Regions from separate parts of the Streptomyces sp. NPDC102451 genome, predicted to be linked through region 1. Evidence: riboswitches for the same ligand, from Rfam matches in the RefSeq annotation. Region 1 holds a riboswitch; each other region holds the start of a gene.

Evidence for each region. A riboswitch is a leader RNA that binds a small molecule or an ion and turns the genes downstream of it on or off. The one in region 1 is predicted to bind cobalamin.
Region 2: it holds a riboswitch for cobalamin, as region 1 does, so the genes downstream of both, metE (5-methyltetrahydropteroyltriglutamate--homocysteine S-methyltransferase) here and cobN (cobaltochelatase subunit CobN) in region 1, are expected to answer to the same signal.
Region 3: it holds a riboswitch for cobalamin, as region 1 does, so the genes downstream of both, ACIRD8_RS05980 (ABC transporter substrate-binding protein) here and cobN (cobaltochelatase subunit CobN) in region 1, are expected to answer to the same signal.
Region 4: it holds a riboswitch for cobalamin, as region 1 does, so the genes downstream of both, ACIRD8_RS25875 (energy-coupling factor ABC transporter permease) here and cobN (cobaltochelatase subunit CobN) in region 1, are expected to answer to the same signal.

The regions. Positions count from the first base shown of each region.
Region 1 is NZ_JBIWKD010000022.1:23,304-30,602, forward strand. It holds gene ACIRD8_RS32935 (cobalt-precorrin-6A reductase) at 1-616, shown strand, start outside; gene ACIRD8_RS32940 (DinB family protein) at 636-1,151, opposite strand; gene cobJ (precorrin-3B C(17)-methyltransferase) at 1,228-2,751, opposite strand; gene ACIRD8_RS32950 (precorrin-8X methylmutase) at 2,754-3,380, opposite strand; gene cobG (precorrin-3B synthase) at 3,455-4,753, opposite strand; cobalamin riboswitch at 4,859-5,012, shown strand; gene cobN (cobaltochelatase subunit CobN) at 5,045-7,299, shown strand, end outside.
Region 2 is NZ_JBIWKD010000015.1:178,049-185,347, forward strand. It holds gene metE (5-methyltetrahydropteroyltriglutamate--homocysteine S-methyltransferase) at 1-1,335, opposite strand, end outside; cobalamin riboswitch at 1,496-1,716, opposite strand; gene ACIRD8_RS28475 (hypothetical protein) at 1,776-2,081, opposite strand; partial or broken gene ACIRD8_RS28480 (ChbG/HpnK family deacetylase) at 2,201-2,581, opposite strand; gene ACIRD8_RS28485 (glycoside hydrolase family 43 protein) at 2,623-4,176, shown strand; gene ACIRD8_RS28490 (ABC transporter ATP-binding protein) at 4,202-5,290, opposite strand; gene modB (molybdate ABC transporter permease subunit) at 5,287-6,141, opposite strand; gene modA (molybdate ABC transporter substrate-binding protein) at 6,138-6,962, opposite strand.
Region 3 is NZ_JBIWKD010000002.1:554,429-561,727, reverse strand. It holds gene ACIRD8_RS05995 (PRC and DUF2382 domain-containing protein) at 1-444, shown strand, start outside; gene ACIRD8_RS05990 (ABC transporter ATP-binding protein) at 503-1,336, opposite strand; gene ACIRD8_RS05985 (FecCD family ABC transporter permease) at 1,333-2,406, opposite strand; gene ACIRD8_RS05980 (ABC transporter substrate-binding protein) at 2,481-3,530, opposite strand; cobalamin riboswitch at 3,589-3,776, opposite strand; gene ACIRD8_RS05975 (hypothetical protein) at 3,856-3,999, opposite strand; gene ACIRD8_RS05970 (acyl-CoA dehydrogenase) at 4,023-5,873, opposite strand; gene ACIRD8_RS05965 (carbohydrate kinase) at 5,921-6,871, opposite strand; gene ACIRD8_RS05960 (type B 50S ribosomal protein L31) at 6,986-7,249, opposite strand.
Region 4 is NZ_JBIWKD010000013.1:47,683-54,981, reverse strand. It holds gene ACIRD8_RS25895 (VWA domain-containing protein) at 1-1,247, shown strand, start outside; gene ACIRD8_RS25890 (energy-coupling factor ABC transporter ATP-binding protein) at 1,240-2,109, opposite strand; gene cbiQ (cobalt ECF transporter T component CbiQ) at 2,106-2,855, opposite strand; gene ACIRD8_RS25880 (energy-coupling factor ABC transporter substrate-binding protein) at 2,860-3,216, opposite strand; gene ACIRD8_RS25875 (energy-coupling factor ABC transporter permease) at 3,213-3,923, opposite strand; cobalamin riboswitch at 3,953-4,158, opposite strand; gene ACIRD8_RS25870 (hypothetical protein) at 4,327-4,782, shown strand; gene ACIRD8_RS25865 (caspase domain-containing protein) at 4,796-6,469, shown strand; gene ACIRD8_RS25860 (DUF6338 family protein) at 6,536-6,958, opposite strand; gene ACIRD8_RS25855 (M64 family metallopeptidase) at 7,028-7,299, opposite strand, start outside.

The sequences.
Region 1 (7,299 bases):
CGAGGTGCGCGTCGGCGGCTTCGGCGGAGCCGAGGGCATGGCGGAGTGGATCCGCGCACACCATGTGGATGCGGTCATCGACGCCACCCATCCCTTCGCCGGAACGATCAGTTTCCACGCGGCCTCGGCCGCCGCCGCTGTCCATGTTCCCCTGCTGGCCCTCCGTCGGCCCGGCTGGGTGCCGGTCGAGGGCGACCGGTGGCACCTCACCGACTCCCTCGCGGGCGCCGCGGATCTGCTGCCGGAGCTCGGGTCGCGCGTCTTCCTCACCACGGGGCGCATGGGCCTCGCGGCGTTCGCCGGTCTGGACGCGCTCTGGTTCCTGATGCGCTCGGTGGACGCCCCCGACGTCCCGTACCCGGCGCGGATGGAGGTGCTGCTGGACCGGGGGCCGTTCTCCCTGGAGGGCGAGCGGGAGCTGATCCGGCGCCATCGCATCGACGTCCTCGTCACGAAGGACAGCGGCGGTGACGCGACCGCCCCCAAGCTCGCCGCCGCCCGCGAGGCCGGCATCCCGGTGGTGGTGGTCGGACGGCCGCCGGTCCCCCCGGGGGTGCCGGTCGCGGGGACGCCGGAGGAGGCACGCGCCCTGCTGCACCAGCTCACGGGCGCGTGATCCCGTAGGGCCGGCGGGGTCAGACGCCCGTACGGCCGTCGATCCTTTCCCGTACGAGGTCGGCGTGGCCGCAGTGGCGTGCGTACTCGCCGATCATGTGCGTGTAGATCCAGCGCAGGGTGACCCGGCCGCCGCCGCCGAACGGCACGGTGTCGTCGAGCGCGCGGGCCGCGCAGTTCTCCCTGGCCCGGTCCATCTCCGCCTGCCACACGGCGCGGGCCTGCTCGTACGTCGCGTCCTCCGCCAGGTCGAACCCGCCGTCCCTGCCCTCCGGGTCGGCCCCGGGGTCGTGGATCGGCGGCGCGTCCTCCTGGGCGAGGACCCGGCGGAACCAGTTCCGCTCGACCTCCGCCGCGTGCTGGACGAGCCCCAGCAGGGTGAGCTGCGACGGGGTGGCGGCCGGTTCGCGGAGCTGGTCCTCCGTCAGGCCCTCGCACTTCTGGGCGAGCGTGACGCGGTAGAAGTCGAGCCAGCTCTCCAGGGAGGTCCGCTCGTCGGCGTCCAGGGGAGGCATGTGGCGTACGGGATCGCTCATGATCGCCATCGTGGCACGGGGGTCCGACAACGGGCCGGGCCGCCGCCGGACACGGTCCCGGGCGACGCCCCCCCGGTCACTCCTCCGGGTAGCGGCGCGGTGTCCAGACGATCTGCCGCCCGTCGCCCCGCCGCACCCACCGCGTCTGCGAGGACCCGACGATGAGGATCGTCCGCATGTCCACCTCGTCCGGGTCCAGATCGGCCAGCCGCACGGTCCGTACGCTCTCCGCCGGCCCTCCGACATCGCGGCCGAGCACCACCGGGGTGTCCGGGGAGCGGTGCTCCAGCAGCAGGTCACGGGCCTTGCCGACCTGCCAGGTCCGGCTGCGGGAGCCGGGGTTGTACAGCGCCATCACGAGGTCGGCGGTGGCCGCCGCGCGGAGCCGTCCGGCGATGACCTCCCACGGCTTGAGCCGGTCCGAGAGCGAGATGGTGGCGTAGTCGTGGCCCAGCGGCGCACCGGCCCTGGCAGCGGCGGCGTTGGCCGCGGTCACCCCGGGCAGCACCCGCACCGCGATGTCCGCGTACGCGTCCTGCGAGGCCACCTCCAGGACGGCGGTCGCCATCGCGAAGACCCCCGGGTCGCCCCCGGACACCACGGCCACGCGGCGCCCCCGGCGGGCCAGGTCCAGGGCGAATTCGGCCCGTTCGGACTCGACCTTGTTGTCGGATCCGTGCCGCTGCTGGCCCGGCCGCACCGGCACCCGGTCCAGATACGTCGTGTAGCCGACCAGGTCGTCGGCGGCGGCCAGCGCCCCGCGCGTCTCGGGCGTCAGCCAGAGCGGTCCGGCCGGTCCGGTGCCGACCACGACGACCTCGCCGGTCCCCGGGCCGGCGGCGGGGGAGGGCCGGGGGGCGTCGATCCGGCTGGGCAGCACGGCGACCGCGAAGTACGGCACGGAGTCCGGGTCGGTGTCCGCCAGGTCGCCGGTCCGCTCCCCTGCCATGGTGGCGCGCTCGACGTACCGCGCCTCGGGCAGCCGGCCGGACGCCTCGAACGCGCGGCGCACGGCGGGGAACGTCCGTCCCAGCTTCATCACCACGGCGGAGTCCGTGGCCGCCAGACGTGCCGTCAGCTCCTCCTCCGGCAGGGTGCCGGGCAGGATCGTCAGCACCTCCTCGGCCTCGACGAGCGGGGTGCCGAGACGGGCGGCGGCGGCGCTGACCGAGGTGACACCGGGGATGACCTCGGTGTCGTACCGGTCCGCGAGCCGCTTGTGCATGTGCTGGTACGAGCCGTAGAAGAGCGGGTCGCCCTCGGCGAGCACGGCGACGGTGCGCCCGGCGTCGAGGTGCACCGCGAGGCGGGCCGCGGCCTCGGCGTAGAACTCGTCCAGCGCGCCCCGGTAACCGCCCGGGTGGTCCGTGGTCTCCGTCGTGACGGGGTAGACCAGCGCCTCCTCGATGTGGTCGGCGCGGATGTACTGCGCCGCGATCGAGCGGGCGATGGAGCGTCCGTGCCGGGCGGAGTGGTAGGCGATGACATCGGCCTCACCGATGATCTGCACGGCCCGTACGGTCATCAGCGCCGGATCGCCCGGGCCGAGCCCGACCCCGTACAGCCGTCCCGTGCCGCCGGTGTGCTGCTGCTCGGGCATGCTCACTCCTCCTCGCTGGCGATCGCGTTGAGGGCGGCGGCGGCGATGGCGCTGCCACCCCGCCTGCCCCGCACGACGAGGTGCTCAAGACCCGAAGGGTGGGCGGCCAAGGCCTCCTTGGACTCGGCGGCCCCGATGAAACCGACGGGCACACCGATGACGGCGGCGGGGCGCGGGGCGCCCTCCTCGATCATCTCCAGCAGCCGGAAGAGCGCGGTGGGCGCGTTGCCGACGGCGACGACCGCGCCCTCCATCCGGTCCCGCCACAGCTCCAGGGCGGCGGCGCTGCGCGTGGTGCCGAGCTTCGCGGCCAGCTCGGGGACGCCGGGGTCGGACAGGGTGCAGATCACCTCGTTGTCCGCGGGCAGCCGCCTGCGCGTGACACCGCTGGCGACCATGGCGACGTCGCACAGGATCGGTGCGCCGGAGCGCAGCGCCGCACGGGCGTCGGCCACCGCGTTCGGCGAGAAGGCGAGATCGCGTACGAGGTCGACCATGCCGCAGGCGTGGATCATGCGGACGGCGACCTGGCTCACGTCGGCGGGCAGCTCTGCCAGATCCGCCTCCGCGCGGATGGTGGCGAAGGACTGGCGGTAGATCGCCGGTCCGTCCTTCTCGTACTGGTGCACAGTGCTGTCGCTTTCTTCATCGAGCAGATCGAGCAGATCGAACAGGTCGAACAGGGGGTGGTGGTGCGTGGTGGTCAGGTGCGCGTGCCCCGTGCCGCCGCCACGGCGGCGGCGAGCGCGGCCGGGTCGTCCCGGACCGTGGCCGCCTCGGTGGCCCGGTCCCCTCGTACGTGCGAGATCCGGTGTCCGCCGGGGGTGGCGACGACGTCGATCCACTCCCCGTGCGGATGGCCGCAGCGGCGTTCGCAGCCGGACCAGTACACAGGGAGCCGTCCGACGGGTCCGACGGCGGCCCCCGCCTCGGCCCGTACGTCGGCCAGCGACTTCGCGCAGCCGGGCCGCCCGATGCAGGCGCCCACACCGGCCCACGGCGAACCGGGCCCGGTGATCAGACCGGCCCCGGAGAGGCCGTCGAGCAGGCCGTCCGCGCGGTCGGTCGGGATCCCGGTGACGACGGCCCCGCGCCACGGGGTGAGACGCAGTTCCCCGGCGCTCGACAGCAGCCGCCACTGCGTCAGGTCCAGCCGCCCCAGCGGTACGCCGACGGACAGCGCGGCCTCTCCACGGCCGACCGGGACGGGACCGGGGGCCGGGGGCAGGGCTTCGGAAGGGCGGGGACGGCGGCCCGGGACCGCGAGGATGCCGGCCTCCCGCAACCGTCGTACGACCTCGGCGGGAAGCGCGGCCGCCGTGGCGTCCGGCAGGTCCTTCACCCGCCAGGCGCCGCTGTCCCGGGCGGAGTCGAGGAAGGCCTCGGCGGCGGTCAGGGCGGCGCGGGGGGCGTCGGCGGAGGGGACGCGGAGGACGGCGTCACCGTCCCCGACGCGCAGCAGGGCGTCGTCGTCGTGGCCGAGGAGGGTGAGGTCGGCGCCGAGCGCGTCCACGTCGCCGCGGCCGTCGTCGAGGGCGAACAGGAAACGTCCGGAGAGCGCCGTCGCGCCGTCGCTTCCGCAGAGAAGGCGGTCGAGTCCGGTCAGCCAGGGGCGGATGTCGACGGACCCGAGGCCGTCGAGCCCGGAGAGCGGGGACGCGACCACGTTGCGTACACGTTCGTGCCGTGCGGAGGGCAGCAGCCCGGCCTCGTCCAGCAGCCCGGCCAGCTCGCCACCGCAGCCCGGGGAAAGCCCGCGCAGCTGCACATTGCCCCGGGAGGTGAGATGCAACTCACCGTCACCGAAGCGCTCGGCGGCCTGCCCCAGCGCCCCTGCCTGGCGGGGTGTCAGCACCCCGCCGGGTATGCGGATCCGCGCCAGCGCACCGTCGTCCGCCCGGTGCAGACGCAGCGCTCCGGGGCAGGCGTCACCGCTGCTCCGGGCACACGCATCGCCCGGAGACGAGGGCGTCAGGGGGGAGGCGGACATGGCGGCGAGCATACCGACCGTGACCGTGGCGGGCCCCTACGGTCACTGTGACGTACGGGACACCGCTCCGCCGCCGGTCAGGGCGGGGGCCGTCTGGTCAGGACCCCCCACCCGCCGCCTACTATGCCTAGCGGCGGTCCGTTCGGCCCGCCATCGCCAGACGGCGACACGGAGGAAGCCCGGTGAGATTCCGGCGCGGTCCCGCCACTGTGAGCCCGGCCCCCTGAGGCCGTGCGAGTCAGGAACTCCAGCCGTCCGACAACTGCCCGGGGCGTGGATACCCCGAGGAAGGGCTGACGCCGCATGATCCTGCTCCTGTCGACGTCCGACACCGACCTGCTGAGCGCCCGCGCTTCCCAGGGCCCGGTCAGCTACCGCTACGCCAACCCTTCCCGGCTCTCCCTGGACGACCTGCCGCAGCTCCTGGACGGCACGGACCTCGTCGTCGTACGCCTCCTCGGTGGTGTCCGTGCCTGGCAGGAGGGGCTCGACCAGGTGCTCGCCACCGGCCGCCCCGTCGTCGTACTCACCGGTGAACAGGCCCCCGACGCCCAGCTGATGGCCGCCTCCACCGTGCCGATCGGCATCGCCGCAGAGGCGCACGCCTATCTCGCGCACGGCGGCCCCGCCAACCTGGAGCAGCTGGCCCGGTTCCTCTCCGACACGGTGCTGCTCACCGGCCACGGCTTCGAGCCGCCCGCCCCGGCCCCCGCGTGGGGCCCGCTGGAGCGGACCGCCCGGGACGTCACAGGCCCGACCGTCGCGGTGCTCTACTACCGCGCCCACCACATGAGCGGGAACACCGACTTCGTCGAGGCGCTCTGCACCGCCGTGGAGGACGCGGGCGCCCGCCCCCTCCCGCTGTACGTCGCCTCGCTGCGCACCCCCGAGCCCGAGCTCATCGATGAACTCCGGGCCGCCGACGCCATCGTGACCACCGTCCTCGCGGCGGGCGGCACCAAGCCGGCCACCGCGTCGGCCGGCGGCGACGACGAGTCCTGGGACGCGGGCGCCCTCACCGGCCTCGACGTGCCCGTCCTCCAGGCGCTCTGCCTGACCAGCCCGCGCGCCGCGTGGGAAGAGAACGACGAGGGCGTCTCCCCGCTGGACGCCGCCACCCAGATCGCCGTGCCCGAGTTCGACGGCCGCCTGATCACTGTCCCCTTCTCCTTCAAGGAGATCGACGAGGACGGCCTGCCCGCGTACGTCGCCGACCCCGAGCGGGCCGCCCGGGTCGCCGGGATCGCCGTACGGCACGCCAGGCTCCGGCACATCCCGGCCGCCGAGAAGCGGATCGCGCTCGTCCTGTCCGCGTACCCCACCAAGCACTCCCGCATCGGCAACGCGGTCGGCCTCGACACCCCCGCCAGCGCCGTCGCCCTGCTGCGCCGACTGCGCGCCGAGGGCTACGACTTCGGGCCCGAGGAGGAGATCCCGGGCCTGGTCTCCGGCGACGGCGACGAGCTGATCTACGCGCTGATCGAGGCCGGCGGCCACGACCAGGAGTGGCTCACCGAGGAGCAGCTGGCCCGCAACCCGGTCCGGATCCCGGCCGCCGACTACCGCCGCTGGTTCGCCACGCTGCCTGCCGAGCTGCGCGAGGCCGTGGAGGAGCACTGGGGCCCGGCGCCCGGCGAGATGTTCGTCGACCGGTCCCGCAACCCCGAGGGCGACATCGTGCTCGCCGCGCTGCGCCGCGGCAAATTGCTGATCCTCATCCAGCCGCCGCGCGGCTTCGGCGAGAACCCGATCGCGATCTACCACGACCCCGATCTGCCGCCCTCGCACCACTATCTGGCCGCCTACCGCTGGATCGCCGCGTCCGCCGACGACAACGGCTTCGGCGCCGACGCGATGATCCACCTCGGCAAGCACGGCAACCTGGAGTGGCTGCCCGGCAAGAACGCGGGCCTCTCCGCCGCCTGCGGCCCCGACGCCGCGCTGGGTGATCTGCCGCTGGTCTACCCGTTCCTGGTCAACGACCCCGGCGAGGGCACCCAGGCCAAGCGCCGTGTGCACGCCACCCTGGTCGACCACCTGGTGCCGCCGATGGCGCGCGCCGACAGCTACGGCGACATCGCCCGCCTCGAACAACTCCTGGACGAGCACGCCCAGATCGCCGCGATGGACCCGGCCAAGCTGCCGGCCGTCCGCGCCCAGATCTGGACCCTCATCCAGGCCGCGAAGCTCGACCACGACCTGGGCCTGGAGGACCGGCCCGAAGACGAGGGCTTCGACGAGTTCATCATGCACCTCGACGGCTGGCTCTGTGAGATCAAGGACGTCCAGATCCGCGACGGCCTGCACGTCCTGGGCGCCGCGCCCACCGGAACGGCCCGCGTCAACCTGATCCTCGCGATCCTGCGGGCCCGGCAGATCTGGGGCGGTACCACGTCCCTGCCGGGCCTGCGCGAGGCGTTGGGACTGGACGAGTCGGCAGCGACCCGCGCGGACGCGGACGCGGTGGAGGAACAGGCCCGCGCCTTGGTGCAAGCGATGGACGACGCGGGCTGGGCCCCGCTGGATCAGATCGTTTCGGCAACCGAGCAGCCAGATCA
Region 2 (7,299 bases), on a different contig from region 1:
GGTGGTCGTCGGCAGCAGGGGCAGCCCGAGGTGCGCGCGCTGGGCGGCGGCCCGCTCCCCGTACGGCTGGGAGCGGCGGGCGTCGGCCTCGGTCACCGCGGCGGCCCGGGCGCGGACGGCGGGGTCCCGGGTGACGGGGGAGTGCGCACGGGAGGCCAGGTCGGCCCGGTTGGCGGCGAGTTCGGCGGCGATGGCACCGGTGCCCTGCGTGAGGCCCCTGGCGAGGGTGACGATCTCGGCGGTCTTCTGCCGGGCGAAGGACAGCCAGCGCAGGACCTGCGGCTCGATGTCCCGTTCGGCTGCGGTGTCCAGGGGGACGTGCAGCAGGGAGCAGGAGGCTGCCACATCGATCCGTCCGGCGAGCCCGAGCAGGGTGCCGAGCGTGGAGAGCGACTTCTCCAGGTCGTTGATCCAGATGTTGCGCCCGTTGACCACACCGGCGACCAGCCGCTTCCCGGGGAGCCCGCCGACAGCGGCCAGGGCGTCCAGATTCCCGGCTGCGGCCTCGGTGAAGTCCAGCGCGAGCCCGTCCACCGGCGCCTTCGCCAGGACGGGAAGAGCCTCGCCGAGCCGGCCGAAGTAGGAGGCGACGAGCAGCTTGGGCCGGTCGGTCAGCGAGCCGAGGCGGTGGTACGCGCGCTCGGCGGCATCCAGTTCGGCCTGGGTGCGGTCCTGGACGAGTGCGGGTTCGTCGAGCTGCACCCACTCGGCTCCGGCCGCGCGCAGGTCGGCGAGGACCTCGGCGTACACCGGCAGCAGGCGGTCCAGGAGGGTGAGCGGGTCGAAGTCCGCGGCCACACCGGGGGCGGGCTTGGCCAGGAGCAGATACGTGACCGGTCCGACCAGGACGGGCCGGGCGGCCGCCCCCAGCGCGACGGCCTCCTTGAGCTCGGCGGCCTGCTTGGCGGAGTCCGCGGTGAAGACGGTGTCCGGGCCCAGCTCGGGAACCAGGTAGTGGTAGTTGGTGTCGAACCACTTGGTCATCTCCAGCGGGGCGACGTCCTGCGTGCCGCGCGCCATCGCGAAGTAGCCGTCCAGCGGATCGGCGGCGACCGCCGCCCGGTGGCGCTCGGGGACGGCTCCGACCATGACGGTGGTGTCCAGCACATGGTCGTAGTACGAGAAGTCCCCGGTCGGGACCTCGTCGACGCCGGCATCGACGAGCTGCTGCCAGTTCGTACGGCGCAGATCTGCGGCCGTGGCGCGGAGGGCGTCGGCGGTGACCCGCCCCTTCCAGTAGCCCTCGACGGCCTTCTTCAGTTCCCGGTTCTGTCCCTGCCGGGGGTAGCCGTGGACAGTGGACCGCGCAGTCGCGGTCGCGTGCTCGGTGGTCACGGAGATCTCCTTCGCGAGATGAATCCCTGAGATCCCGGCGGCGGGACGAGGACGCGAAGGGGTGACGTACCGGACGGCAAAGGCGTCGGACGACGCGATGATCCGCCAGGTATGTACGCCGACCCGCCCACGAGGTCACCGGGATGTCCGCGCACGGTTGGGCCGCGCGCGGGCAGATGGCAGGTCTTCGGACTCGCGGGCACGTCCTCGTCGAGGACACCTAGTGGCCGTCGCTTCCCAGGTCCGGTTCGTCGGACCCAGTGCTCATGACGGCGGTCGTTCCCGCTCACCGCTGCGGGGCAGTCCCGGAATTCCACCAGGTTCCCTCTTACGACGCATCCCGCCTGGCGGACGGGGCGAACCAGCTGCACCCACAAGCCTACGGGGCCCTCCGAGGGCGCGGTGAGCCAGGTCCAGCATGCGGATGGCGGGCCGCGGACTCACGCAGCGCCCGTGCGCGCGGCCCAGGCGGGCTGGAGATCCCGGTAGTCGATGACCGTGACGCCCTCCCGCGCCACAGCCTCCCGGGCCTCGGGTGACGTCAGGAACGCGTGGTCCGTACGCCGCACCCGCCGGTCGAAGGCCTGCGCCTCCCGGTTGCCGAGGCTGGGATGGACGGCCCATTCGCTGAGCCCGGCCGGCAGGTCGTGGAGCAGCCGGCCGTACAGGGCCGCCTTGTCCTCGGTCGCCAGGGAGAAGCTGTCCAGGAACTCGTGGTCGACGACGGGCAGCCCACGCAGGCGCATCGCGCGCCGCCCCGGCTCCAGCCAGATGCGGACGGCGAGGCCGTACTCGGCGGCCAGATTCCCGGCCTTCGCCGGAGGAGCCTCATGGCCTCCGGCGCCGCCGGACACACCGTCATGAGGCTGCACGACGAGGCGATCCCCTCCTCTACCGACTCGATCACCGCGGCGTTGACGGCCGGGTCCATGCCGAAGTCGTCGCAGTTGACGATCAGCAGGCGGGCATCGGGCGGGAACCCCAGGATCCGGTTCCACTGCGCGGAGGACGTCCCGGGCGACGGTCCGACGGCTGCTCCATCCATGGTCGCAGTCTGGACCCACCCCGACGCTCGCGCACCTGAACAGGGCGCCCACGGCCGTCGGCGCGCCACCGTACGGCCGACCAGCCGGAGCCCGGAAGGTGTCGAAGCGATTCGACAAGCCAATGCTGGGCAGACCGGGCCGGAATTTTCCATTGACACCCTCCCTTCGGGCTGACACCGTCGAAGCGCTTCAACGATCATGGCCGTGGGTCTCGGCCCAGGCCCGACCCTAGGGACCGACCGTGGTGTTCTTCGACAATCCCGTGATCCCCGGCTTCAGCCCGGATCCGAGCATCTGCCGCGTGGGCGAGGACTACTACGTGGCGACGTCCAGTTTCGAGTACGTACCCGGGGTGCCGCTGTGGCACAGCCGGGACCTCGTGCACTGGCGGCTGATCGGGCACGCCCTCGACCGCCCCTCGCAGCTGTCGCTCCCTGACGCGGCTCCCGCATCCTGCGGGGTGTACGCCCCGACGCTGCGGCACCATGACGGTCTCTTCTGGATGATCACGACCGTGGTGGCCGGCGAGGGCACCGTCCTGGTGACCGCCGAGGGCCCCGCCGGCCCCTGGTCGGAGCCGGTGCCGGTCGGTATACCGGGCATCGATCCCGATCTGGCCTGGGACGACGAGGGGAACTGCTGGTGCGTGTTCTCCCACGACGGGATCCGCGGGGTGCGCATCGAGCCGAAGACGGGCGAACTGCTCGGTGAGCCGGTGGAGATGTGGTCGGGCAGCGGGCTCCAGTACCCCGAGGGGCCGCACCTCTACAGGATCGGCGACTGGTGGTACCTGCTGCTCTCCGAGGGCGGGACCGAACGCGGGCACGCCATGTCGGTGGCCAGGGCGCGCACGCTGCCGGGCCCCTTCGAACCGCACCCGGACAACCCCGTGCTGTCCCACCGCAGCACCGGCCACCCCGTGCAGAACACCGGCCACGGCGATCTGGTGCAGGCGCACGACGGCACCTGGTGGATGGTGTTGCTGGGCACCCGGCCCCGCGGCGACACGCCCGGGTTCCACGGAATGGGCCGGGAGACGTTCCTGGTTCCGGTGCGCTGGGAGGACGAGTGGCCCCTGCCGGGACCGCTGGAACTCCGTTCCCCAGGACCCGAGTTGACTCCGCACCCCTGGCCCGCCGAGCCGCACCGCGACGACTTCGAGGCCCCCGCGCTCGCACCCTGCTGGGTGTCGCTGAGGCGCCGCGATCCGGATGCCGCGCGCCTCGACGAGCGGCCCGGCCATCTGGTGCTGCACGCCCGGGCGGACGGCATGGAGCAGCCCGGCGCGCTGTTCGTCGGGCGGCGCCAGCGCGACCCCGACTGCGTGGCGCGGACCCGGGTCGACGCCGGTGAAGGAGGCCGGGGCGGCCTCGCCGTACGGCTCGACGAGGCGCACCACTACCAGGTGGAGACGGAGGACGGCAGGGTGCGTGCGGTCGCCCGCATCGGCCCCCTGCGTCAGACGGTGGCCGAACGGGACGTGCCCACCGGGCCTTTGACGCTGCGCATCGACGTGACCACCACCGATGTCCTGCCGCCCACCGTCACCGTACGCCCCGCGGACCCCGCCACCGCGGCGGCTTCCGGCCTGCGCGTCGGCGGTCCCGACACCCTCCGCCTGGGGTACGAGACCGACGACGGGCACTTCGAGATCCTCGCCGAACTCGACGGCCGGTACCTCACCACCGAGGTCGCGGGCGGATTCACCGGCCGGGTCGTCGGCATGTACGCGACCGGGGGTGCGCCGGCCTTCGACTGGTTCGAGCTCCGGCCGGCCCACCCGGATCGGGCATGACGGTCCGCAGTCGCGGGAACGGGTCTCAGACCGGGTAGGCGTGGGTCTGTGTCGCCTTCACCGTGGCCCAGACCGCCGCGCCCGGGCGTAGGTCGAGTTCGGCGGCGGCGACCGTGGTCAGGTCCGCGGCGAGGGGCAGTTCGCCGGTGAGGTCGGCGCGGATCTGGTCGCCGTGGGTCTCCAGGCCCGCGATCTCGCAGTGCCAGAGGTTACGGGCGCTGGCGCCGGCGGGCCGCTCGCGGTGGAGGGTGACCGCGTTCGGCGGGAAGGCGACGAAGACCGGGCCGGACAGGTCCTCCGTGGTGGTGACCGGAGGGCCTGCGTCGAGGCGGACGGTGTGGCCGTCGGCCGTCCCCCGGAAGAGGTTCAGGCCGACCAGCTGGGCGATGTAGTCCGTACGGGGATGGCGGGCGATGTGGGACGGTGCGCCCTCCTGGACGACCCGGCCGTCCTCGACCACGACCAGGCGGTCGGCCAGCACCATGGCGTCCAGCGGGTCGTGGGTGACCAGGACGGCGACGGCTTCGAACTCGGCCAGGTGCCGCCGCAGTTGTGACCGGACCTCCAGGCGGGTGCGGGCGTCCAGCGCCGCCAGTGGCTCGTCCAGGAGCAGCAGGCGCGGCCGGGTGGCCAGCGCGCGGGCCAGGGCGACCCGCTGGGCCTGGCCGCCGGACAGCTTGCGTGGCTTGGCGCCGGCGTGGTCCGCGAGGCCCAGCCTGCCGAGCCACTCGGCCGCCTGGGCCCGGGCCTCCGCCTTGGCCACGCCGTGGCAGCGCGGCCCGAAGGCCACGTTGTCCAGCGCGGTGAGGTGGGGGAAGAGGAGGTAGTCCTGGAAGACGACGCCGACGGGACGGGACTCCGGAGCCGTACGCTCCAACGCCTGCCCGTCCAGCCGCAGATGGCCTCCGGTGAGGGGTGTCAGACCGGCGAGGGCGCGCAGGGCGGTGGTCTTGCCGGCGCCGTTCGGGCCGAGGAGGGCGACGACCTCGCCGGGCGCGACGGCCAGCGCCACATCGAGACGGAAGGAGCCGCGTTCCACGACGAGATGGGCGTCGAGGCCCTCTCCGGACGCGTCGGCGCGGACGTCGCGGGTGGAATCGGAGGTCTCGGTCATCCGGCTGTCATCCAACGGTCGCGCAGACCGGCCAGCACCGCGACGGACACGGTGAGCAGGACCAGGCTGAGGGCGATGGCCGCTTCCGGGTCACTCTGCAGGGCGAGATACACGGCGAGCGGCATGGTCTGGGTGCGGCCGGGGAAGTTGCCGGCGAAGGTGATCGTCGCACCGAACTCGCCCAGGGCGCGGGCCCAGGCCAGCACGGCGCCCGCGGCGATGCCCGGTGCGATCAGCGGCAGGGTGACCCGGCGGAACGCGGTGAAGCGTGAGGCGCCGAGTGTGGCGGCGGCCTCCTCGAAGCGCGGGTCGGCGGCGCGCAGGGTCCCCTCGACGCTGATGACGAGGAACGGCATCGCGACGAACGCCTCCGCGATCACGACCCCCGCCGTGGTGAACGGCAGCGTGATCCCGAACCAGTCGTCCAGCGATCTCCCGACGATCCCGTTGCGGCCGAGCGCCATCAGCAGGGCCACACCGCCGACCACGGGGGGAAGGACGAGCGGCAGGGTGACCAGCGCCCGTACGAGACCGCGCCCGCGGAACTCGACGCGGGCCAGCAGCCAGGCCAGCGGCACCCCGATGACCAGGCTGACAGCCGTCGCGGCCGTGGCGCACACGAGGGACAGCTGGAGCGCCTGCCAGACCTCGGCGCTGGTCAGCAGCTCGGGCAGGCTGCGCCACGGGGCCCGTACGAGCAGCGCGACCAGCGGCACGATCAGGAACGCCAGGCCGAGCAGCGCGGGCACCAGGAGCGGCAGCGGAACACCCCGGCCGCCCCGGATACGCCGACGCCGCGGCCCGCCCCGGAGGGCGCCGGCCGCGGCATCGGGCTTGTGGAGCTCGGTCACGGCTTGAGGAACCCGGCCTCGGTCAGGACCTTCTGGCCTTCGGAGGACTGCACCAGGGCGATGAACGCCTTGGCGGCGTCGGCGTTCTGCGTGTCCTTGAGCTGGGCGATCGGGTAGTCGTTGATCGCGTCGGCCGATTCGGGGAAGTCCACGCCCTCCACCTTGTCACCTGCCGCGTGCACGTCCGTCTTGTAGACGACGGCCGCGTCGGCTTCCTTCAGCTCGACCTTGGTCAGGGCGGACTTCACGTCCTGCTCGTAGGAGACGGGGGTGAGCTTGAGCTTGCTGGCGTCGAGGGCCTTCTGGGCGGCGGCGCCGCAGGGCACCTCCTTGTCGCAGAGGACCACCTTGAGGCCGGAGTCGGTGAGGTCCTTCAGGGAGGAGATCTTGTCGGGGTTGCCCGGCAGGGTGGCGATCTCCAGCTGGTTGCGGACGAAGGTGGCCGGTGTGCCGGAGGCGTCCCCCGCGTCCGTGACGATCTTCATCGTCTTCGGGCTGGCCGAGGCGAACACATCGGCCGGTGCACCGCCGGTGATGCTCGCGGCGAGGGAGTCGCTGCCACCGAAACTGAACGTGACCTTCGTGCCGGGGTGGGCCTTCTCGAACTCCTTGCCCAGGGCCGTGAAGCTCTCCTTGAGAGAGGCCGCGGCGAACACGGTCACCGTCCCGGACAGCTCGTCCGACGAGGAGGCGGACGCGGAGGAGCCCGACGTCGACGAGTCGTCGTCGGACGACGAACAGGCACTCAGCGCCAGCAGGGCGGCGGCGCCTGCACCGGCCGCCTGAAGGGTCCGGCGGGTCCGGCGCGCGGTACGGGTCATCACGGGTCTGCTCCCTCTTGTCCTGACGGACACAATCACCTGCGGTCCAGGCGGACCAGTTCCTCGACCGACTCGCACGCGCGGAGGCGCCCCGGTCCGGTCGGCGTGCATACGCTGATCATACTGCCGCAGTTGCGAGGGAAAAGTCCCTTGTCGCTTTGCATGAGGCGCAATCGTGATAGCAGCCGTTGGCATGTGCGTTTGTACGGGGAGTGGGTCCGGGCGCGAATCGCCGACCGCGGGGGACCGGCTTCCTCGCCCCCCGCCGGAGTCGCCGCACCGTTCCGCCCGCCGTCCGGGTGAACTCCGCTCCGAGAGGGCCGGGCGACGGGCAGGC
Region 3 (7,299 bases), on a different contig from region 1:
CGGTCCGCCGCAGGTGCCGGCGGCCGTGAGGAGATGGTCCGCTCCGAGGAGCAGCTCCAGGTCGGCACGGAGGAGTACGAGAGCGGAAAGGCACGCCTGCACAAGTACGTCGTGACCGAGAACGTCACGCGGACCGTGCCGGTGTCCCACGAGGAGGTGCGCGTGGTGCGCGAGCCTCTGCAGCCGGGCGAGAAGGTCACCGGCATGAAGGGGACCGACCTCGGCGATCAGGACGTCGAAGTCACCCTCCACGCCGAACGAGCCACCGTCCGCAAGGAGGCGGTCCCGGTGGAGCGGGTCCGTCTCGAAACCAGCAAGGTCACCGAGCAGAAGGAAGTCTCCGCCGAACTCCGCAAGGAGAAGATCGACTACGCGGACGGCAAGGACGACATGGGCAGCGGCAAGGACACGGGCGGCGAGTTCGGCCAGGGACGTCGTCGCTGACCCCCTCACACAGCGGCGAAAGGCCGCGCGACAGTAGCGAGGGGCGGACCCGGGTGGTTCACGGGCCCGCCCTCTCGTCGCACTTGTGCGGTCCGCGGACGGCCTCGCCCGGCAGGAACCGCACCGCGGGGCGCCCGTCGGGCCCTTCCGGTGTCACGACCGCGCGTACCCGGTAGACGTCGGCGATGAGTTCCTCGGTGATGACCTCCGAGGGCGTTCCGCCGGCGACCACCCGGCCCTCCTTCATGACGGTGACCCGGTCGCAGAACATGGCGGCCAGATTGAGGTCGTGCAGGGCGATCACCGCGGTGACGGGCAGCGCGGCGACCAGGGACAGCAGCTCCAGCTGGTGCTGGATGTCCAGGTGGTTGGTGGGTTCGTCGAGCAGGAGTTCACGCGGCTGCTGGGCCAGGGCGCGGGCGATCTGCACGCGCTGGCGCTCGCCGCCGGACAGGGTGTGCCAGGACTGCCCGGCGCGGTCGGCGAGCCCGGTGCGCGTGAGTGCCTCGCGTACGGCGTCGTCGTCCTCGGGGCCCGGCCCTGACCAGGCGCGCCGGTGCGGGATGCGGCCGAGTCGTACGACGTCCAGCACGCTCAGGTCGACCTGGGTGGAGGCGTGCTGGTCGACGACGGCCACCCGGCGTGCCACGGCTCGCCGGCCCGTCTCGGCGAGGGTGCGGCCGTCGAGCGTGACGACGCCCGCACCGGGGGCGAGTACGCCCGCCATCACCCGGAGCAGCGTGGTCTTGCCGGAGCCGTTCGGCCCGAGGAGCCCGACGGTGGTGCCGGGCGGCGGCGCGATGCTCACCCCGTCGAGGACGATCCTCCCGCCGGCCTCCCTGCTGACCCGCGCGGCCCGCAGGCCGTCGCCGGGGGTCTCCGTCCGGTTCACGGGCTCCTCCGCGTGCGGTGCAGGATCAGGACGAAGACGGGCACCCCGATGAGGGAGGTGACCACGCCGACCGGGACCTCCTGGGGGTCGAGGACGGTCCTGGCCAGCGTGTCGACCCAGACCAGGAACACGGCTCCGGCGAGTGCCGTCACCGGCAGCAGCCTCCGGTGCCCCGACCCGGTCAGCGCCCGGGCCGCGTGCGGCAGGACGAGGCCGACGAACCCGATGGCGCCCGCCGAGCTGACGAGGGCCGCGGTCAGCAGCGCGGTGGTGCAGAGCAGCACGATCCGGGTGCGGGCCACGTGCACCCCCAGCGCGGCGGCGGCGTCCTGGCCGAAGGCGAAGGCGTCGAGCGTACGGGCGTGACCCAGGCAGATCAGCAGGGCCACGGCGAGCACGGCGGAGCACATCCACACGTCGCTCCAGCCGACCCCGCTCAGTGAGCCGAGCAGCCAGAAGAGCACGCCCTTGGTCTGCTCGGCGTCGGCGGCGGTCATCACGACGAAGGAGGTGAGCGCGGAGAAGAGCTGCATGGCCGCGACCCCGGAGAGGACGACCCGGTCGGTGGATCCGCCGAGTGTGTGGCTGAGCAGCAGAACGAGGGCGAAGGAGAGCAGGGCCCCGGCGAAGGCGCCGCCCGAGACGGAGACCGCTCCCCCGCCGACGCCCAGGACGACGACCACGACCGCGCCGGTGGACGCCCCCGAGGAGACGCCGAGGACGAACGGGTCGGCGAGCGGGTTGCGCAGCAGCGACTGCATCACGGTGCCGCACACCGCGAGCCCGGCGCCGCACACCGCGGCGAGCAGGGTGCGGGGCATGCGCAGGTTCCAGATGATGCCGTCCCGGATCGGGCTCAGCCGCCCGTGACCGATGCCGAGGTGCGAGGCCACCGCCGACCAGACGTCCGGGACCGAGATGCGGGCGGGACCGATGGTGACGGCGACCGCGACGGACAGGAGCAGCAGGGCGATCCCTGCGCTCCACAGCAGGCCGTCACGCAGGATCCGGGCCCCTGCGGCAGCCGGGACCGCGGGCGGCTGCTCGACGCGCACTCCCGTGATGTGCACGTCCGTCGGTAGGTCCGGCAGGTGCGCGGTCCCGTGAAGGGATTTCGGTACGTCCGGTACGTGTCCGGTGTCCGTCACCCCGCGAGTCCGAACGAGCGCAGCCCGGCCGCCACCTGCTCCACGCCCTCCACGGTCCTGATGGTCGGATTCATGGCCTGGCCGCTGAGCAGGACGTACCGCTTGTGCTTGACGGCGTCCAGGTTCTTCGTGGCGGGGTTGGACTCCAGGAACTCGATCTTCTTCTGGGCGCTCTCGGCGGTCTGCGACTTACGGGTCAGGTCGCCGATGACCAGCACGTCGGGGTTGCGGTCGGCGACGGTCTCCCAGTTGATCTGGGGCCATTCCTCGTGGGTGTCGTCGAAGACGTTCTTCGCGCCGAGCTCCCCGGTGATGATGCCGGGGGCTCCGCAGCACCCCGCCAGGTAGGGGGCCTCCGCGTTGGCGAACCAGTAGAGCATCGTGGTGTCGGACGCGTCGATGCCCGCGGTCGCCTTGTCGATGCGGGTCCGGAGGCTCGTCACCAGCTTCTCGCCCCGCTCCGGGACGCCGAACACCTTCGCCAGGTCGCGCACTTCGCCGTAGACCCGGTCCATGGTCAGAGGCTCGGTGCGGGAGCCGTCGCTGCTGCCGGTGTTGTCCTTGCCCGCGCAGTCGGCGGGTGAGAGGTATGTGGGTACGCCCAGTTCCTCGAACTGGTCGCGTGACGCCACGCCGCCCTTGCCGAGGGTCGACTCGAACGAGGCGGTGACGAAGTCGGGTTCCTCGGCGAGGACCTTCTCGGAGGAGGGCTGGTTCTCGGCGAGACGGGGCACCGTGGACTCGTCCTTCTCCAGGCCCTTCATCACCGGGTCCGTCCAGGTCGCGGTGGCGGCGAGCCGGTCGGCGAGGCCCAGGGAGAGGAGGATCTCCGTCGATCCCTGGTTGAGGGAGACGGCGTGCCGCGGTGCGGCGTCGACGGTCACCGTACGGCCGCAGTTCTTCAGGGTCACCGGGAAGCCTGCGGCGGCGTCGTCCTGCGCGGTGTCGGCGGCGGGCTCGTTCCCGCCCCCGCCGCAGGCGGTCAGGAGGACGAGTCCCGCGACGAGCAGGGCAGTTCGGCGTACGGTGCTGGCTATGGGCGGCACGGAGTCCCTCGGCGTTCTCTGGGCTCATGCGCGAAGCCCGGTACGGAGTTCCGCTCCCGGTGCGGAAGCGGGTGCCAGCAGGTCTTCGGACTCGGGTTCGTCCGGACGGGGCGCCTTCCCGGTGCACCCGAGGGTGTCCCAGTGGCCGTGGCCCCGCCCGTCCCCCTCACCGCTGCGCGTCAGCTCCGGATTCGCACCGGATTCCCTGACTCCACGTGGAGTGTGACTGGCGTCTGCAAGCTATCACGCGACGTGGGGGCGGCCTCGGGGCCGTCGCCGGTACGGCGGGCGTCTCCCCGCCGTACCGGCGCGGACGTCGGGCGGGTCAGCTCTTGGGGTGAACCGATTCGCCTCCGTCGGTGTGCGGCTTCCCGCTCCGGCGGGCGAGCACGGATGTGGTGCCCCAGTAGGCCAGCAGGACGGCGCGCAGTCCAAGGATCTCCAGGCGCTCGCCCAGTCGGCCGCACATCGCCCGCCCCCTGCAGCCGGCGCTCATCGGGCGTCCGCCGGGCCGGTGTTCCACGGGCCACCGGGATCGTCGTAGGCGTCCGCGTAGCCGGGGCCGGCGATCGGCCAGTCGGCGAGCAGTTCCTCGGGCAGGGCGAAGGACTCGGCCAGTTCGGCGGCGTGCGTGGCGACGGCCGCCACATGCTCCTCCACGGCCTCGGGGAGGGCGTCCACCTGATCGCCGCTCAGGAGACCGGCGGCCAGCAGATCGCCGCTGTTGCGGGAGAGCCACTCGAAGACGAACAGCCGCTCGAGCTCCCCCAGCCGGTCCCTGGCCGCCCCCGGGGGAAGCGTCGCGCGGGCCTCGGCGTAGGCCTCGGCGGCCTGCCGGTACGCATAGGCCTCGACCCCGCGCAGGGCGGGGCCCGAGGCCGAGTTCCACCTCTCCAGGGCGTCGGCGTCGGGCGCCCGCAGCGCGCGGGTCCTGGCCCTGGCGAACCAGATGTCCTGGACCGAGGCGAGGAGGCTGCCCAGGAAGCGCGGGTCGGCCAGGTCGCCGGGGTGCGGGGCCGGGCCCGGGACGTCGTCGCGGCCGGGCTCGGCGGCGAAGAGCATGTCCGCGGCCGCCTTGGCGTACAGGGCGATGTTGTCGCCCTCGGCGGTGATGGCCCCCTCCACGCCCGTGACGAGTTCGGTCATGCCGTTGTTCTCCAGGAGCGCCTGCGCGCCGCAGCGTTCACGGCTCTCGACGATGACGTCTCGGGCCCGCCAGGTGATCCACGCCTTGGCGACGTCGACGAGTCTGCCCGCCTCCGCCCGCCCGTCCTCGTCCGTGCAGGCCTCCCACCGCTCCTGCGCCCTGCGGTACAGCAGGCTCATGGCGAAGACCGTGGCCATGGCCGAGGCGAGCGGTCCGTGATGGGTCCGGTGGGCGTTGACGGGGACCGGCGGCGCGCCCCGGCTGCCGGAGATCATCCGGTGGCCGCCGTAGCGCACGGCGACCGCCAGGGTCGCGCGGGCCGATCCCGCCGCACAGGCACTCATGGAGATCCGGCCGGGGGTGACCCGCCCGATCGAGGTGAGGAAGCGCCGCCGCCTGTCCCCCGGCCCGGTCCTGAACTCCCCCGGTGCGTCGCCCTCTTCGGCGGATCCCAGCAGGGCGTCCCGCTCCACGAAGAGCCGGTCGAACGAGGTCAGGCAGTGGTCCACCGGGCTGCCCATCCGGGCGGGCAGCCGGCGCACCCGGATGCCCGGCAGCGCCTCCGCGTCGTCGGTGAGCGGCACCAGGAAGAGGCGTACCCCGTGGTCCGAACCGTCGGCGACCAGGCGGGCGGCGACCAGGCCAGACTTCGCCCCGCCCGCCGGGCTCGTGTTGGGCATGAACTTCTGCGCGCCCGGGTTGGGGGTGTGCAGGACGAATCCGTCCCGCTCACGGTCGTACGTGGCGGTGGTCTCCATGGCCGCCGCGTTGTTGCCGTGCGCCACCTCCGTACAGAGGAAGGTGCCGATGCGCCGCATCGTCAGGTAGTCCGACAGGTCGCGGCGGCCGGCGCATTCGTGGTCAAGGAGGCTGCCGAGGAAGAGGTTGTAGTGGATGCCCGCCACGGTCGTCAGCGCGGGGTCCACCGGGCCGAGCCAGGCGTGCAGGGCGGCCAGCGCGCGTGGGTCGGAGGCGAGGCGCGCTCCGCTGTCCAGGGAGAGGTTGAGGATCCGCAACCGGTCGTAGGCGAGTTCCAGGCGCTCTTCGGGCGTTCCGCCGGCGGGGCGGCGGAACGGTTCTGTGCTGATCAGCCGCTGCCAGAATCCGTGCTCGCGGCGGTGTCCCGGGCCGAGGAGGACGCCGGTCAGCAGTTCGGTGGTGGACGGTGGGACGGTGTCGGTAAGGGTCACGGTCATGAAAGAATCAACGACCGTGGTGCGGGCGAGGACACCCCCTCGACCCCCTACCGCTCCGGGGCCGGTCCGCTGGTCAGAGCCGCTGACAGCTCCTCCTCGTCGGGAGGCAGGGCGCCTGCCCGTGCGACGGTCACGACGGCCGACGCCACGGCGTGGCGCAGTACGTCGCCCAGGACCTCGGCGTCCAGGGTGCGCAGCCGTGCACGGCTCCCCGCCCCGAGCAGGCCGTGCGAGGCCAAGGCGTGCAGCGTGCCGGACATGAAGGCGTCACCGGCGCCCACGGTGTCCACGACCTGGACGGGCGGCGCCCCGGCGCTCACGTCCGTGCCCGGCACGAACGCTGTCGCGCCTGCGGCTCCGCGGGTGACCAGGACCAGCGCCGGCCCGGACCGGAGCCAGCGCTCGGCGGCCTTCTCCGGGGCTTCGTCCGGGTACAGCCACCGCAGGTCCTCGTCGCTGGCCTTGACGATGTCGCTCAGCGCGACGATGCGCTCGGCCCGGTGCACGGCAAGGGCGTGGTCCCCCATCAGCGCGGGCCGCACGTTGGGGTCGTAACTGACGGTCGCCGTCCTCCGGAGCGACCGGACGAGCTCCAGGACGGTGTCCGCACCGGGCTCGAGGGCGGTGGCGACGGAGCCCGTATGAACGTGCAGGGGCGGCTCCCCCGAGGGCGCGACCGGGCCCAGCGTCCAGGTGATCTCGAAGCTGTACGTCGCCCGGCCTGCGTCGTCCAGCTCGACCGTGGCGGCCGGGGTGGGCGCGTCGGCGCCGTCCGTCAGGACCCGCACCCCGGCGGAGGCGAGGTGGTCCTCGATCAGCCGCCCGTCGGAGTCCTGGCCGAGCTGGGTGATCAGAGTGGTGTCCCGGCCGAGTCTGGCCAGACCGTACGCGACGTTCGCGGGACTGCCGCCGGGGTGGATCCGGTCCGGGGCGCCCGGCAGCCGGACGATGTCGGCGACGCATTCGCCGATGACCAGCAGGGCGGGGCTGTCGGGCATGGGGGCGGGTCTCCTGGGGAACGCGGGCGGTCGTGCCCCGGTGAGGCGCGGCGGTCACGGGGCACACTGCCGACGATTCTGCCCCGTGTGCGGAAAGCCGTGGAGACCCGGGGCTCAGGAGGCGTCCCCACCCCCCTCGTCACCGTAGCGGCGCTCGAACTTGGCGACCTGGCCCTCAGTGTCGACCACCCGCGCCTTGCCGGTGAAGAAGGGGTGGCTCTCGGCGGAGATCTCCACGTCGATGACCGGGTAGCTGTTGCCGTCGTCCCAGTCGATCGTCTGCTCGCTCGACGCGGTGGACCGGGTCAGAAAGGCGTACCCGGCGGAACGGTCGCGGAAGACGACGGGACGGTACGACGGGTGCTTGTCCTGCTGCATCTCGGCTCCTGGAAGTACGGGGATCTCGCGTCCCGGCTCCGGGCCAGCCT
Region 4 (7,299 bases), on a different contig from region 1:
CGGCCATGGCCGTACTCGCCCGGTCCGACGCCCTGCGCGGGATGCTGGAGCGGGCCGAGGACGCCGCCGAGCGAATCCGGCGCGCGGAGGCCGCCCGTGAGGAGGCCGAGCGGACGGCCTCCGATGTCGCCGGGGCGCTCCAGCAGGCTGCCGGGGAGGCGGACGAGGACGGCACGGTGCCGGACGGGCCGACCGACGCCCTGGCGCGGGCGATCGAGAGGGCCGAGGCCGCCGACACCGCCGCGCGCCAGGCCTCCCAGGAAGCAGGGCAGGCACTCGCCGCGGCGGCCCCCGGCATCCGTGCCGCCGCACGGAGTGCCACGGCCACGGCGGCCGAGCAGTCCCGCGACGAGGCCGAGCTGATGCGCGCATGGGGTGTCGGTCCGGGCGAGCTGGAGCGGATGCCCTTCGGCCGACGGGCCGAGCTCGCCGAGCGGCTGCGCTCCGGCCGGCTGGGGCGGTTCGCGGACCTCATCGGCCGGTTCCGGCAGATGGCCGCCGGCGAGAGCGCCCGCAAGGTCGAGCAGGCCCGGGGCGAGCTGGTCGGCATCACCCTGGGAGACGACCTCTCCCGGGTCATCCCCTCCGAGCTGGCCAACCTCGGTGTACCGGCCATGAGGAGCGTGTTCGCCGCGAGGTACGCCGAGGCACGTCTGATGCTCTACGACAGCCGAGGGGAGCAGACCACCGGGAAGGGCGCGATCATCGCGTGCGTCGACTGCTCCAACTCCATGAGCCGCCCCGGCCCCGGCGGGATCACCGGCGAGGCGTGGTCCAAGGCGTGCGCCCTGGCGCTGCTGGACCAGGCCCGCAGGGCGAAGCGCGACTTCGTCGGCATCCTGTTCTCCTCCGCCGAGTCCCTGAAGGTGTGCCGATTCCCGGCCTCCGGGCCCGCCGGGACCGAGGACGTGATCGACTTCGCCGAGCATTTCTTCGGGGGCGGCACCGACTACCGGGCGCCCCTGTCGGCGGCCGTCGGGCTGCTGGAGAAGGAGTACGACGCGGACGGCCGCAGGCGCGGCGACATCGTGATGATCACCGACGGGGAGTGCGACGTCACCGAGGGGTGGATGCGCGGCTGGAACGAGGCCAAGCACACGCTCGGCTTCCGCTCCTTCGGCGTGGCCGTCGGCGCCCCGCAGGCCGCCGAACCCGGCACGGTCCTGGACGCCCTGTGCGACAACCTCCGCAGCATCGAGGACCTGACCGACGTCCACGCCGCCGGAGACCTCTTCCGGGTCATCTGACCGCCGGACCTCTTCCGGGTCGTCCGACCGTGCCGGGGACGAAGTCCGTGAGCTGCTCGGGGGTACGGGGGCCGGGCGCCGTGGCGTCCAGCAGCCCGTGCGCGCGAAGCAGTCCGGCGGTGGCGATGCCCCACGGCAGCCGCAGCCCCGCCTCCCGCAGGAGGTCCGTACGGGCCAGCATCGCGGGAGCGGGCCCGGCGACGGCACCGGAGGGGGTGAGGAGCGCGGCGTCGTCGGCCCAGCGCAGGGCGAGGTCGACGTCGTGAGTGGCCATCATGACCGTGGTGCCGCTGTCGCGGAGCGTGCCGAGGGTGGCCAGCAGCCTCTCCTGGCCGTCCGGATCGAGCCCGGCCGTCGGCTCGTCGAGGATCAGCACACGCGGCCTCATCGCGACCGCGCCCGCGATGGCGGCCCGTTTGCGCTGTCCGTACGAGAGCAGATGGGTGGGCCGGTCCGCCAGGGCCGTGATGTCGAGGGCGGCGAGAGCCTCGTCCACCCGCGCCCGCACCTCGGCGTCGGGCAGACCGAGGTTCAGCGGTCCGAACGACACGTCCTGGAAGACGGACGCGGCGAACAGCTGGTCGTCCGGGTCCTGCACCACCAGCTGGACCGTGGTGCGCAGCCGGGTCAGCCCCTTGCGGTCGTACGTCACCGGGCGCCCCTCGACCGTCAACTGCCCCTCGCGCGGGCGCAACCCGCCGCTGAGGAGCCGCATCAGCGTGGTCTTACCGCTGCCGTTCCGGCCGAGCAGGGCGAGCGCGCGCCCGGCGTGCGCCTCGAAGTCGAGGCCGCTGAGCACGGTGGGGCCGTCCTCGTACGCGAAGGACGCGCCCCGCAGGGCGAGCAGTACCGGTTCGCTCATGACAAGGGCCTTTCCAGGGCGAAGGTCAGGACGGTGAGGGCCGCGAGCAGGGTGACGCTCACGGCCACGAACCGGACGGAGACGCGGGCCTCGGGCACCAGGACGCGCAGGGTCCCGTCGTAACCGCGCCCGGCGAGTCCGGCCTGGAGCCGGGCCGCGCGGTCGAAGGCCCTGATGAAGGCGGTGGCGCCCAGCCCTGCCAGCGAACGCCAGGCGGCGGCCCGGGTGGTGTGCCCGAGCCGTGCCGCCTGGGCCTCACGGATCCGGCGTACCGAGTCGAGGAGGAGGAAACTCATGCGGTAGGTCACCAGCGCGACATCCACCACCGGCGCCGGCACCCCCGCCTTGACCAGGCGGGGCAGCAGATCGGACATCGGGGTGGTGAACGCGAACAGCAGGACACCGAGGGACGCCGCCGAGGTGCGCAGCAGCAGCTCCCCGGCGCGGAGCGGCCCCCCGCCGGCCAGGGCCACGAACCCCTCCGGTCCGCCCACCTGTACGAGGAGTGTGACGGCCCCGGTGACACAGAAACCCAGGGGAACCCGGTACGCCCGCCACAGTTGACGGGCGGGCACCCCCGCCGGCCCCAGCAGCACGGCGACGGCGGTCAGGAGGATCAGGGCCGCACCGGGCCAGGGCGGCAGCGAGATCGCCAGAACGGTGAGGCCCAGGCCCAGCACGGCCTTGTCCACGGGATGGCGGCGGCGCCAGCGGGAGCTGTGCGCCGCCGCGTCGATCGGCAGCACGCGCTCAGTTCCCCCGGGCCGCGGACTCCCCGGCGACGTCGCCGTGCTGCGGCGCGACCGCCCGCAGCTCGCCCTGACGGCGCCCGCGCCGGAGGCCGAAGTAGTAGGCGAGGACACCCGCGCCGAGCGCGGCCTGGAGGGCGAACAGCGCCGACTCGATCTCGCCCGACGGCGGTTCGTAGAGCGGGGAGAACCACGGCTCGTAGTCGGGATCGATCTCGGTGATCGCCGTCTCGGCCTGGGCGTCGGCCCCCGCGAACGGCTCCTCCTCGCCGTCGCCGAGGCCGAGGGCCAGCGGCAGGACGGCCAGGGCCGCCACGACGATCAGCAGAAGGGCGTTGATCTTCGTGTTCCTGTTCATCGGGCCACCGCCTCGGTCTCGGTCGTCCTGGTCCGGTTCTGCTTGCCGGTGAGGAACACGCCCAGCCGGGTCAGATCCCCCTTGCTGGACTGCACCAGGAGACGCATGACCAGCACCGTCAGGAGACCTTCGCTCACCGCGAGCGGGATCTGGGTGACCGCGAAGATGGAGCCGAACTTGCCGAGCGCGCCCAGGAACCCGCTGCCCGGGTCCGGGAAGGCGAGCGCCAGCTGCACGCTGGTGACGCAGTAGGTCGACAGGTCGGCGACGAACGCGCCGAAGAACACCGCCACCATCAGCGGCACCTCGTACCGGCGCAGCAGCTTGTAGACCGCGTACCCCGCCCAGGGCCCGACGATCGCCATCGAGAAGACGTTGGCGCCCAGCGTGGTCAGACCGCCGTGGGCCAGCAGGAGCGCCTGGAACAGCAGGGTGATGGTGCCCAGGACCGCCATGATCGGCGGGCGGAACAGGATGGCCCCCAGCCCCGTACCCGTGGGATGCGAACAACTCCCGGTGACGGACGGGATCTTGAGCGCGGAAAGAACGAACGTGAAGGCCCCGGAGGCCCCCAGGAGCAGCGTGCTCTCAGGGTTCTCCCTGACCTCACGCGTAAGTGACCGGACTCCGTGGACGACGAACGGCGCGGACGCGACACCCCAGGCGATCGCGTGCGCCGGAGGCAGAAAACCCTCGGCTATGTGCATGGCTCAGCAGACCCTCTCCAGCACCTCGTGGATGGTTGAAGTGCCTTGGCCGGTCTCCTGGCTTACGGGTACCACCGCCCGAACTCCGCCTTCCCGGGTCACAAGGACCCAGTGGCTGCCCGCGAGGGCCGGAGCCGGACTTCCCGATCACAGTGGCGAGGGCCGCACCGGCATCACACCGATTTCCCGTTCACCAAGGCGTGGTGACAGTAATGCCAGGTGGGGGACGATGACAAGCGCGCCCGACGCCCCGGAGAAGGGGCGGTGGAGCAGGCGGCCGACGGCGCGGGCCCCACCCCGGCGTGTGACTTCGACCTGCTGTGTGCACGCAAATCGCCGCTGGCCGGGGTGGGCCGGAAGAGTTTTGGCTACGCTGATCGCTCGGCAAGTACGTGGGGGCACAGTGAGCAGTTCGGCGAGTCGGATCCGGGTGGTGCTAGAGGGCGGCCCGGACAGCGATCCGGAGGAACTGGAGTCGTGCACGCTCGCGTTGCGTGAACGCCTGCTGGAGCAGGAGATCGAAAGCGTCGTGCTGGAACGGGCGGAAGAGGCACCGGAGGGAGCCAAGCCGGGCGGGACGATCGCTCTGGGCGCCCTGGTGGTGACAGCGGCGCCGTTCGTGGTACGTAGTCTGGTGCACCTGCTGCAGGCGTGGATCGAGAACCGGCCGGTTCGGAGGATCAGTATCGCCGTGGGTGAGGACAGCCTGGAGGTGGAAGCCCTGTCATCGGCCGACCAGCGCCGACTGATCGAGGAGTTCATCTCCCGGCACACTCCGCCGCGTACTGCGGTGGAACCCGCGCCACGCCCGGGCCCGGACACGCCGGTGCCGGAATCCGGGACGGCCGGGCAAGTCTGAAGGGGGACACACGATGCCCGGGGGCCGGTTTGCCCTGCTGATCGCGACCGGTCGCTACGACACCGCCGGTCTGAGCCGCTTGCGCTCGCCGGCGCCGGACGCCGAAGGTCTGGCCGAGGTGCTCAGCGACCCTCAGGTCGGTGACTTCGCCGTGCAGACGGTCATCGACGGCCGCCACGGCGAGGTGAGCCGCGCGATGGAGGAGTTCTTCCTCGACCGGAGCCGGGACGACCTCCTGCTGCTGCACCTGTCGTGCCATGGGATCAAGAACGACAACGGAGAGCTGTACTTCGCGGCCCGGGACACCGACCAGAAGCTCCTCGCCTCCACCGCCGTCTCCGGATCCTTCCTGCAGATCCAGATGCGACGGTGCCGGGCCCGGTCCATCGTCCTGCTGCTGGACTGCTGCTACAGCGGGGCCTTCCTGCACGGCACCAAGGGCGACACCACGGTCCATGTGCGCGATGAACTGGCCGGGCACGGGCGGGCGGTCATCACGGCCACCAACCGCACCGAATACGCCTGGGAGGGCGACCGGGTCAGCGAGTTGGAGCCGGGCCGGTCCAGGTTCACCGGAGCCGTGATCGAAGGTCTCCGCACCGGTGAGGCCGATCTCGACAGGGACGGAGCGGTCAGTGTTCACGAGCTGTACGACTACGTCTATGAACGGATCCTCGCAGCCGGGGTGAGGCAGCGGCCACAGATGTGGGCCGAACTCGAATACCGGGTGACCATCGCGAAGGCGGCCAGGAGGGAGACGGTTGCAGCCGCGGCTCCGTCCGGGACACCGCTGCCGCCGCCGGCCGAACCCGACCCCGATCAGCCGGAGGAGGCCGGAGAGCAAGCCGCGGACGATGTTCCGCCCGGCGACGTGGCGACCCTGGCACCTGGACCGGGCGTAGCAGCGCCGGAGCCGTCCCTGATCCTCAGCCGGCTGGAGAAAGTCACCTCCCGCGCCGATCTGGGGAAACAGCTGAAGGCCCTGAGAGCGCGGGCCGGCGACACCGACTGGCCACCGGCCGCGATGTTCGCCGCGGCATTCGAGAACGAGGTCATCAGCGAAACGGACAGGAACCAGTGGGAGCCCACCGTCGAGTGGTGGCTGTCCGGACGCTCCCTTCCCACCCACTGGGCCAATCTGGAGAACCTCGTCCGGGCGCTGGGGGCAAGTCCGGAGGAGACGGCCGCCTTCGGGGAGGCGTACCACTACCTCCGCAACCTCGAGGCCCTGCCACCCACACCGGAGATCACGTCCAGGCCGGAGGCCGGGCCCGTACCGGAGGCCGAGTCCCCGGCGGAGGCCGAACCCGCGCCGGAGGCCACCTCCACGCCCGTGACCAGGCGGAGGGTGTACCTCCGTGACCAGGCGGTCGCCCTCGTCGTAGCTCTGCTGATCGCCGTTGTCGCGGCGGGGTACATGGCGGCGCTGCAGGCCGATCCCGGACCGTCCGTCGTCAGGATGGTCGTCTTCGGCGTGCTCGGTCTGCTCATCGTTGTGCTCGCCTTCGCGGTGGGGATGGTCTCGACGGTCCCCACCAAGGCACAGATGCCCGCCCGTTCGGATCTGCCGGCGACGCTGCTGCTGGTCGGATCCCCCCTCGCTCTGCTCGCGGGCCTGATCGTGCCGCCCGTGGCCGACAGCGACGTCTACGGCCACTGGCTGGCGGACCTCGTGGGACTTCTGTAGCGGCGCCGGTGCCCGGCTCGCGGGGGAGCCGGCGGCCCGGCACCGGCCCCGCGCGAGTTCGGGGACTCAGGCGGAGGACGGAGGCGGGGCGGTGTCCGGGTACGAGAGGTGGATCACCCGGATCAGTGAGCCCGGGACGACGACCGTCCTGGCGGGCGAAAGCGTACGGGGGATGTCGCCCGGCCCGGTCCACAGCACCGGCCGTTGGAGCACGATGTCCCGGCGGGCAGGATCCTCGTCGTGGGACACATGACGCAGGTACCCCTCGACAACGGGCTGTCTGCTGCCACCGGGGCGCATCGCCCCGTACGCCATCGCCCCGTACGCTCTCCGTCCCGTCCCGTCCCGTCCGCGGCTGGGGACCGCGGCCTCCGGGGGGCCGGTCTCCGTCTCGGACAGGAGGCTCCCGATGCCGGTGATCTCGCCCGGCATCCGAGCTTGCCGGGAGTCGAAGGAGTGCAGAAAGGGGAACCGCCGGGTCAGGGACATGCCTCCCCGGCCCGGCGGATTCCGGTCCGGTGCGGTGTCCGGTGCCGGATGTCGTCGTACCGCCTGGCGTCAGTGCTTCCCGTGGGCCCTGCGACCGGACGCCTTGACCGTCCAGGTCAGGCTCTCGGTGGCCTCGGCGAGGACCCGGGGGTCGCGGATCGACGTGCTCCGGTCCCAGGACCTGACCGTCACGGTGTGGGTCCTGCCGTCCGCGGCGACGCCCAGTGAGGCGGGCGTGACGGTGGTGAGGCCCTGCGCCCGCCTCACCTGGGCGCCGTCGACGTACCAGCGGAGCTCCGGGGCCGCCAGGCCGGTGAGACCGGCCTGGGAGACCTTGAGGG